3 regions of the Trujillonella humicola genome follow, and region 2 is predicted to be linked to each of the others. Evidence: riboswitches for the same ligand, from Rfam matches in the RefSeq annotation. Region 2 holds a riboswitch; each other region holds the start of a gene.

Region 1 (2,252 bases), on a different contig from region 2:
CTTGCCCGCGGAGCTGATGGTCAGCGTCCGCTCGGCCATCCCCGGCAGCGACGCGATCGGCAGGTGCGCGACGCCGTAGGTCATGTGCTCGTAGACCTCGTCGGACACCACGACCGCGTCGTGCTCGGCGGCCAGCCGGGCGACCAGTTCCAGCTCGGCCCGGGTGAAGACCTTGCCGGTGGGGTTGTGCGGGCTGTTGAGCAGGACGACGCGGGTGCGCGGGGTGAACGCCGCCCGCAGCGCCGCCTCGTCGACCGCGAAGTCCGGCGAGCGCAGGACGACGGTGCGGCGCGTGGCACCGGCGAGGGCGATGGTCGCGGCGTAGCTGTCGAAGTACGGCTCGAAGGTGACCACCTCGTCGCCCGGCGTGGTGAGCGCCAGCACCGCGGCCGCGATCGCCTCGGTGGCCCCGACGGTCACCAGGACGTCGTCCGGGTCGACCCGCAGGCCGCGGAAGCGCGCCTGGTGGGCGGCCACGGCCTCGCGCAGCGCCGGCACCCCGGGCCCGGGCGGGTACTGGTTCGCGCCGCCGCGGATGGCCGCGACGGCGTCCTCCAGCAGCGAGGCCGGCCCGTCGGTGTCCGGGAACCCCTGCCCCAGGTTGACCGCCCCGGTGCGCACCGCCAGCGCCGACATCTCGGCGAACACCGTGGTGGCGAAGGGCTGCATGCGCTCGGTCAGCGCGGCGCGCGGCAGGGTCACGGCGGCCAGTCTCCCAGGCCCGCCCGGCGGTGACCTAGACTCCCTGGCGGTCCTGAGCGCCAGCGTCAAGCCCCGGCTCGCTGGCCGGCAACCCTCTCCGTCGCGGGGTGCTCCGGGTGACGACCAGACCTGGACACCGTGTCCCGGTAAGGACGAGGAGGTCGCCGGTGGTCCCGAGGCCGCTCGCCTCCGCACCGGACCGGCACGGTGTCGCGCCGACCGACCGCGCACGCCGGTGCGCCCGCTCCCAGGGAGAACCATGACCCTCGTCCACAGCCGCCGCAGGGGCCGGCTGCCCGCCGTCGCCCTCGTGGCCCTCGCCGGCCTCACCGCGTGCGCCGACAGCGACTCCGGTGGTGGGGGTGGCGGGGACGGCGGGGACTCCGCCGGCTCCGTCATCGTGATCACGCCGAACCCGGTCGGGGGCAACAACTTCCTCGAGCTCGCCATCGAGGGCGCCGAGCGCGTCGCCGAGGAGGAGGGGCTCGACCTCCGGGTCTTCGAGAGCAACGACCCGACGTCGATCCAGCAGAACGTCGAGGCCGCCGTCCGCGAGCAGCCCGACATCATCGTCGGCCTCACCTTCTCGCTGGAGGACGCCTTCGCGACGGTGCCCGCGGACAACCCCGACCAGCAGTTCCTGCTGGTCGACGGCTGCCCGGACCCGCAGCCGGAGAACGTCACCTGCGCCGCCTTCCGCGAGCACGAGGCCGCCTACCTCGCCGGCGTCGAGGCCGGGCTGCTCACCGAGACCGACCGGATCGGCGTCGTCGCGGCGCTGGACACGCCGTTCATCCGCCGCTGGGTCGACCCGTTCCTCGCCGGCGCGCAGAGCGTCAACCCGCAGGTGACCTCCACCCCGCTGTTCGTCGGCGGCGACAACCCCTTCGGTGACCCCGCCCGCGGCGGCGCCCAGGCCCAGGTCCTCGCCGACGGCGGGGCCGACCAGGTGCTGCTGGCCGCCTCGGGCAGCAACGTCGGGGCCTTCGAGGTCGCCGCGGCCGGCGGCTTCCAGGCCTACGGCGTCGACGTCAACGAGTGCGGCTCGGCCCCGGGCCAGGTCGTGGACAACGTGCTGAAGAACGTCGACGTCGCGCTCGCCGAGTCGGTGCGCAACATCCTCGAGGACGAGACCGGCGGCTACCAGATCTACGGCCTGGCCGAGGACGGCGTGGGCCTGACCGCCTTCTCCGACGACCTCGCCGGGTCCGGCTGCCTCATCGCCGACCGGCCGGAGATCGTCGAGCAGCTGCAGGACGTCCGGCAGCAGATCATCGACGGCACGATCACCGTGGACGACCCGGCCGCTGGATGACCGGCACGACCGACCCGGGCACGACCGACCCGGGTGCGCACGACGGCTCGGCCGCGGGGGCTCCCCCCGCGGCCGAGCTGCGCGGCATCACCAAGCGGTTCGGCCCGGTCGTCGCCGTCGACGGCGTGGACCTCGTCCTCGAGCGCGGCACGGTGCACGCCGTGGTGGGCGAGAACGGGGCCGGCAAGTCCACCCTGATGTCGGTGCTCTACGGCCTGCACCGGCCCGACGCCGG
Region 2 (2,252 bases):
AACCCCGGGAACTTGCCGCCGGTCCAGTCGAAGTTCCCCGAGTCGACGATCAGCCCGGCGATGGCGGTGCCGTGGCCGCCCAGGTACTTGGTGGCCGAGTGGACGACGACGTCGGCGCCGAACTCGATCGGCCGGATCAGGTACGGCGTGGCGATGGTGTTGTCGACGATCAGCGGCACGCCGTTGCGGTGCGCGACCTCGGAGACCGCGCTGATGTCGAGGATGTCGCCCTTGGGGTTGCCGATCGTCTCGGCGTAGAAGGCCTTGGTGTTCTCCCGGACCAGCGACTGCCAGTTCTCCGGGTCGTCGGGGTCCTCGACGAAGGACACCGTGACGCCCAGCTTCGGCAGCGAGTGGTGCAGCAGGTTGTAGGTGCCGCCGTACAGCGACGCCGAGGCCACGACGTGCGACCCGGCCTCGGCGATGTTGAGGATCGCCAGCGTCTCGGCGGCCTGGCCGCTGGAGACGGCGAGCGCGGCGACGCCGCCCTCGAGCGACGCGACCCGCTGCTCGAGCGCGTCCTGCGTCGGGTTCATGATCCGCGTGTAGATGTTGCCCATCTCGGCCAGCGCGAACAGGTCGGCGGCGTGCTGGGCGTCGCGGAACTGGTAGCTGGTCGTGGCGTAGATCGGCAGGGCGCGGGCGCCGGTCGTCGGGTCGGGGCTCGTGCCGGCGTGGATCTGCCGGGTCTCGAAGCTCCAGCTCTGCGGGTCGGTCATGCGCCGGTCTCCTCTCGGTCGGGAGACCCGGCGGCGCACCGGAGACTCCGTCTTGCCGGGCGGCGGGCGCCGTCCGACCGGCTCTTCCCCTGGAGCACCTCGGACGGAGTAGAGGTTGCCGGGCAGCCAGCCAGGTGCTTGTCACTGCCTCTCGTGAGCCACCTCAGAACATAACGCCCCACGCGCCCCGCCCGGTACAGGGGTCGGACGGATCAGCCCGTCGGCGAGGGCCCGCCGGTACCCGTCGGCGTGCCGGTCCCTCCCGGTTCCGCGGGGGTCCCCGTGGGCGTGGTGGGCGCCCCGGTCGGCACCCCGGTCGGATCCGTCGGCTGCCCGTCCTCCTCCTCGGCGCCCTCGCCGGTGCCGGTCGGGGTGGGTGCCGGCGTCGTCGTCGTGCCCGGAGCGGGCGCCTCCGTCGTCGGCGCGGTCGTCGTGGGCTCGGTCGGCGTCGGGTCCAGGGGCGCGGGCACCACCGGCACCTCGCCGGTGTCACGGGCCGGCGAGGTGCCGGTCGTCTCCGGCCGGACGTACAGGTAGAGGATCCCGAGCGCGACGAACAGCACCGCCAGGACGACGGTCGACGTGCGAGCGCGCCCCAGCCGGCGCGGGATCGCGGCCCACCAGCGGCGCGGTCCCTCGGCGGGGGCGGTGCTCACCTGCGGTGCGGGGGCGGTGGGCCGGGTCCCGTCCGCGCGCGGGCGGTCGGCGCTCACCGCTGCTCACCGGCGCTGAGCGCGCCGGGCTCGGCCGAGCCGTCGGAGGCGGTCGGCGGTGGCACGCTCAGGCCCTGCCGGCGGAAGGCGAGCACCACCCGGGCACGCAGGTCGCGGCCGACCTCGAACTGCTTGCCCGGCAGGGTCCGGGCGACCATCCGCACGTTGACCTCGTCCAGACCGAGGCTCTCCACGCCCATGACCGACGGCGGGTCCAGCAGCAGCGGGTGCAGGCGCGGATCGTCGAAGGCCTCCCGGCCGACCGTCCGGAGGATGTCGTTGACCTGGTTGACGTCGACGCTGGCCGGCACCGGGACGTCGACCACCGCGCGGGCCCAGTCCCGGGAGAGGTTCACGACCTTGACGATCTGACCGTTGGGCAGCGTGACGACCTCGCCGTCGGGCGAGCGCAGCCGGGTGACCCGCAGCGTGACGTCCTCGACGGTGCCGGTCGCCGGGTCGCCGCCGCCCACCACCTGGATGGAGACGACGTCGCCGAAGCCGTACTGCCGCTCGGTGATGATGAAGAAGCCGGCGAGCACGTCCCCGACGATCCGCTGGGCGCCGAAGCCGAGGCCGACGCCGAGCACCGTGGCCGGGGCGACCAGCCCGGTGACCGGGACGCCCAGGCGGTCGAGCACGAAGAAGACCGTGACCGCGTAGATCAGGACGACGAGCGTCCAGGTGATCACCTGGGTCAGCGAGTGCCGGTGCTTGGCGGCCTCGGAGCGCACCAGCGCGTCACCGCCGGTGGACCGGCGGTCGATGCTGTCGGTGATCTTGCTGCCGGTCCAGGCCACGAAGCGGGCGAGCAGGACCG
Region 3 (2,252 bases), on a different contig from region 2:
GTCGGCGACCAGTTGCCTCAGGACGGCGACGGTCACCCCGCCCGCGGTCTCGGCGAACACCCCGGTGGTGCGGGCCAGGTCGCGGATGCCCTGCACGATCTCGTCGTCGCCGACCCGTCCGACCGAGCCACCGGTGCGGCGGATGGCGTCGAGCGCGTACGGACCGTCGGCGGGGTTACCGATGTTCAGCGACTTCGCGATGCCGGTCGGCTTGACCGGCTTGACCACGTCCCAGCCGTTGTCGAACGCGGTGGCGATCGGGTCGCAGCCGGCCGACTGGGCGCCGAAGACCGTCCAGTCCGAGTCCTCGACGATGCCGGCGGCGGCGAGCTCGCGGAAGGCCTTGTCCACCTTGGTCAGCAGCGACCCCGACGCCATCGGGATGACGACCTGCGCCGGGATGCGCCAGCCGAGCTGCTCGGCGATCTCGTAGCCCATCGTCTTCGAGCCCTCGGCGTAGTAGGGCCGGACGTTCTGGTTGACGAAGGCGGTGTCCTCGAACTCGTCGGTCTCGGCGAGCTCGCTGGTGAGCCGGTTGACGTCGTCGTAGGAGCCGTCGACGGCGACCAGCGTCTGGCCGTAGACGGCCGACTGCACGACCTTGCCCGGCTCGAGGTCGGCCGGGATGAAGACGTAGGACGGCAGCCCGACGCGGGCGGCGTGCGCGGCGACCGAGTTGGCCAGGTTGCCGGTGGAGGCCGCCGCGATCTTCGCGTAGCCCAGCCCCTTGGCGGCGGTGGCCGCCAGGCTCACCACGCGGTCCTTGAACGAGTGCGTGGGGTTCGCCGAGTCGTCCTTGACCCACAGGCCGCCGGTGAGGCCCAGCTCCGCGGCGAGCCGGTCGGCACGCACCAGCGGGGTCATGCCGGGGTCGAGCGAGACCCGGTCGGCCGGGTCCTGGCCCACGGGCAGCAGCGCGGCGTAGCGCCAGATGTTCTGCGGGCCGGCCTCGATCTGCTGCCGGGTCACCGCCCGCATCAGCTCGGGGTCGTAGTCGACCTCCAGCGGGCCGAAGCACTGGGCGCAGGCGTGCTCGGCGATCAGCCCGAAGGTGGCGCCGCAGTTGCGGCAGACCAGGCCCCGCGCCGGACACGGGGGGACCGGGCCACCGGCGGACGGGTCGGCCTGCACAGAACCGGGAGCGGTCAGGGTCATGCGACGACTACCTCCTCATCTTCCCCGCGTCGGGCCGTCGAGCCGCGCGGGACGGAATTGGCACCTGCCGCCACGCGGACGCGCGGACGGCGGTTGCCGGGGCTTCGTCGGGCCGTGTCCCTCTGCCCCTCTGGATGAGTGGAACGCCCGTCACCCTACCCGGCGGGGTCGCGTTGCCCGTGCACGGCCAGACTGCGCGGGTGGCCACGCGCATCGTCTACACCGACCTCGACGGCACGATGGTGGGCCCGCGCGGCTCCTTCTGGCACACGTCCGGCCGGGACCTCACCGCCGACCCGGCGGCCGCGCTGCTGGACCTGCACCGCGCCGGGGTCGCGCTGGTCCTGGTCAGCGGGCGCACCTTCGAGCAGGTGGTCGAGGCCGCGCGGATCTTCGCCGCCGACGGCGCCGTCGCCGAGCTCGGCTCGGTCGTGAGCTGGGACGGCGGTCGCGCCACCCACCGGCTGACCGGCGACCTGCCCGCAGAGCACGACGGCCGGACGCCGATGGACGTGATGGCCGAGGCCGGCGTCGTGGAGGACCTCATCGCGCGGCACCCCGGCCGGCTGGAGTGGCACGACCCCTGGCACACGACGCACCAGACCGACGCGCTGCTGCGCGGCCGGGTCGACCCGCTCGAGGTGGACGCCGACCTCGCCGGCCGCGGCTTCGGCTGGCTCACGCTCAACGACAACGGGTCGATCACCTCGACGTCCCGCATGACGCTGGCCCCGGAGGCGATGCCGCCGCGCGTCTACCACCTCATGCCCCGCGGCATCTCCAAGGGCCTGGCGATCGCCTGGGACCTGCAGCGGCGCGGCCTCGACCCGTCCGACGCCGTGGCGATCGGCGACAGCGTGAGCGACCTCGAGATGGCGCCGGCGGTCGGCCGGTTGTGGATCACCGCGAACGGTGCCGCCGTCGACGGGATGGCCGACCGGCTGGCCGCCGTCCCCAACGCCGCGGTGACCGGCGCCCCCATGGGCGAGGGCTGGGCCCAGGCCGTCCGCGCCTCCCTCTAGCGGGGGGGGGGGGGGGGGGGGGGGGGGGGGGGGGGGGGGGGGGGGGGGGGGGGGGGGGGGGGGGGGGGGGGGGGG

Evidence for each region. A riboswitch is a leader RNA that binds a small molecule or an ion and turns the genes downstream of it on or off. The one in region 2 is predicted to bind S-adenosylmethionine.
Region 1: it holds a riboswitch for S-adenosylmethionine, as region 2 does, so the genes downstream of both, ACK586_RS09725 (BMP family ABC transporter substrate-binding protein) here and ACK586_RS18530 (bifunctional o-acetylhomoserine/o-acetylserine sulfhydrylase) in region 2, are expected to answer to the same signal.
Region 3: it holds a riboswitch for S-adenosylmethionine, as region 2 does, so the genes downstream of both, thrC (threonine synthase) here and ACK586_RS18530 (bifunctional o-acetylhomoserine/o-acetylserine sulfhydrylase) in region 2, are expected to answer to the same signal.

Annotation. Positions count from the first base shown of each region.
Region 1 is NZ_JBJNRJ010000014.1:2,428-4,679, forward strand. It holds gene ACK586_RS09720 (pyridoxal phosphate-dependent aminotransferase) at 1-702, opposite strand, end outside; SAM riboswitch class IV at 751-861, shown strand; gene ACK586_RS09725 (BMP family ABC transporter substrate-binding protein) at 962-2,017, shown strand; gene ACK586_RS09730 (ABC transporter ATP-binding protein) at 2,014-2,252, shown strand, end outside.
Region 2 is NZ_JBJNRJ010000043.1:25,841-28,092, forward strand. It holds gene ACK586_RS18530 (bifunctional o-acetylhomoserine/o-acetylserine sulfhydrylase) at 1-719, opposite strand, end outside; SAM riboswitch class IV at 763-878, opposite strand; gene ACK586_RS18535 (Rv3103c transmembrane domain-containing protein) at 932-1,432, opposite strand; gene ACK586_RS18540 (mechanosensitive ion channel family protein) at 1,429-2,252, opposite strand, start outside.
Region 3 is NZ_JBJNRJ010000004.1:23-2,274, reverse strand. It holds gene thrC (threonine synthase) at 1-1,155, opposite strand, end outside; SAM riboswitch class I at 1,168-1,296, opposite strand; gene ACK586_RS03290 (HAD hydrolase family protein) at 1,356-2,177, shown strand.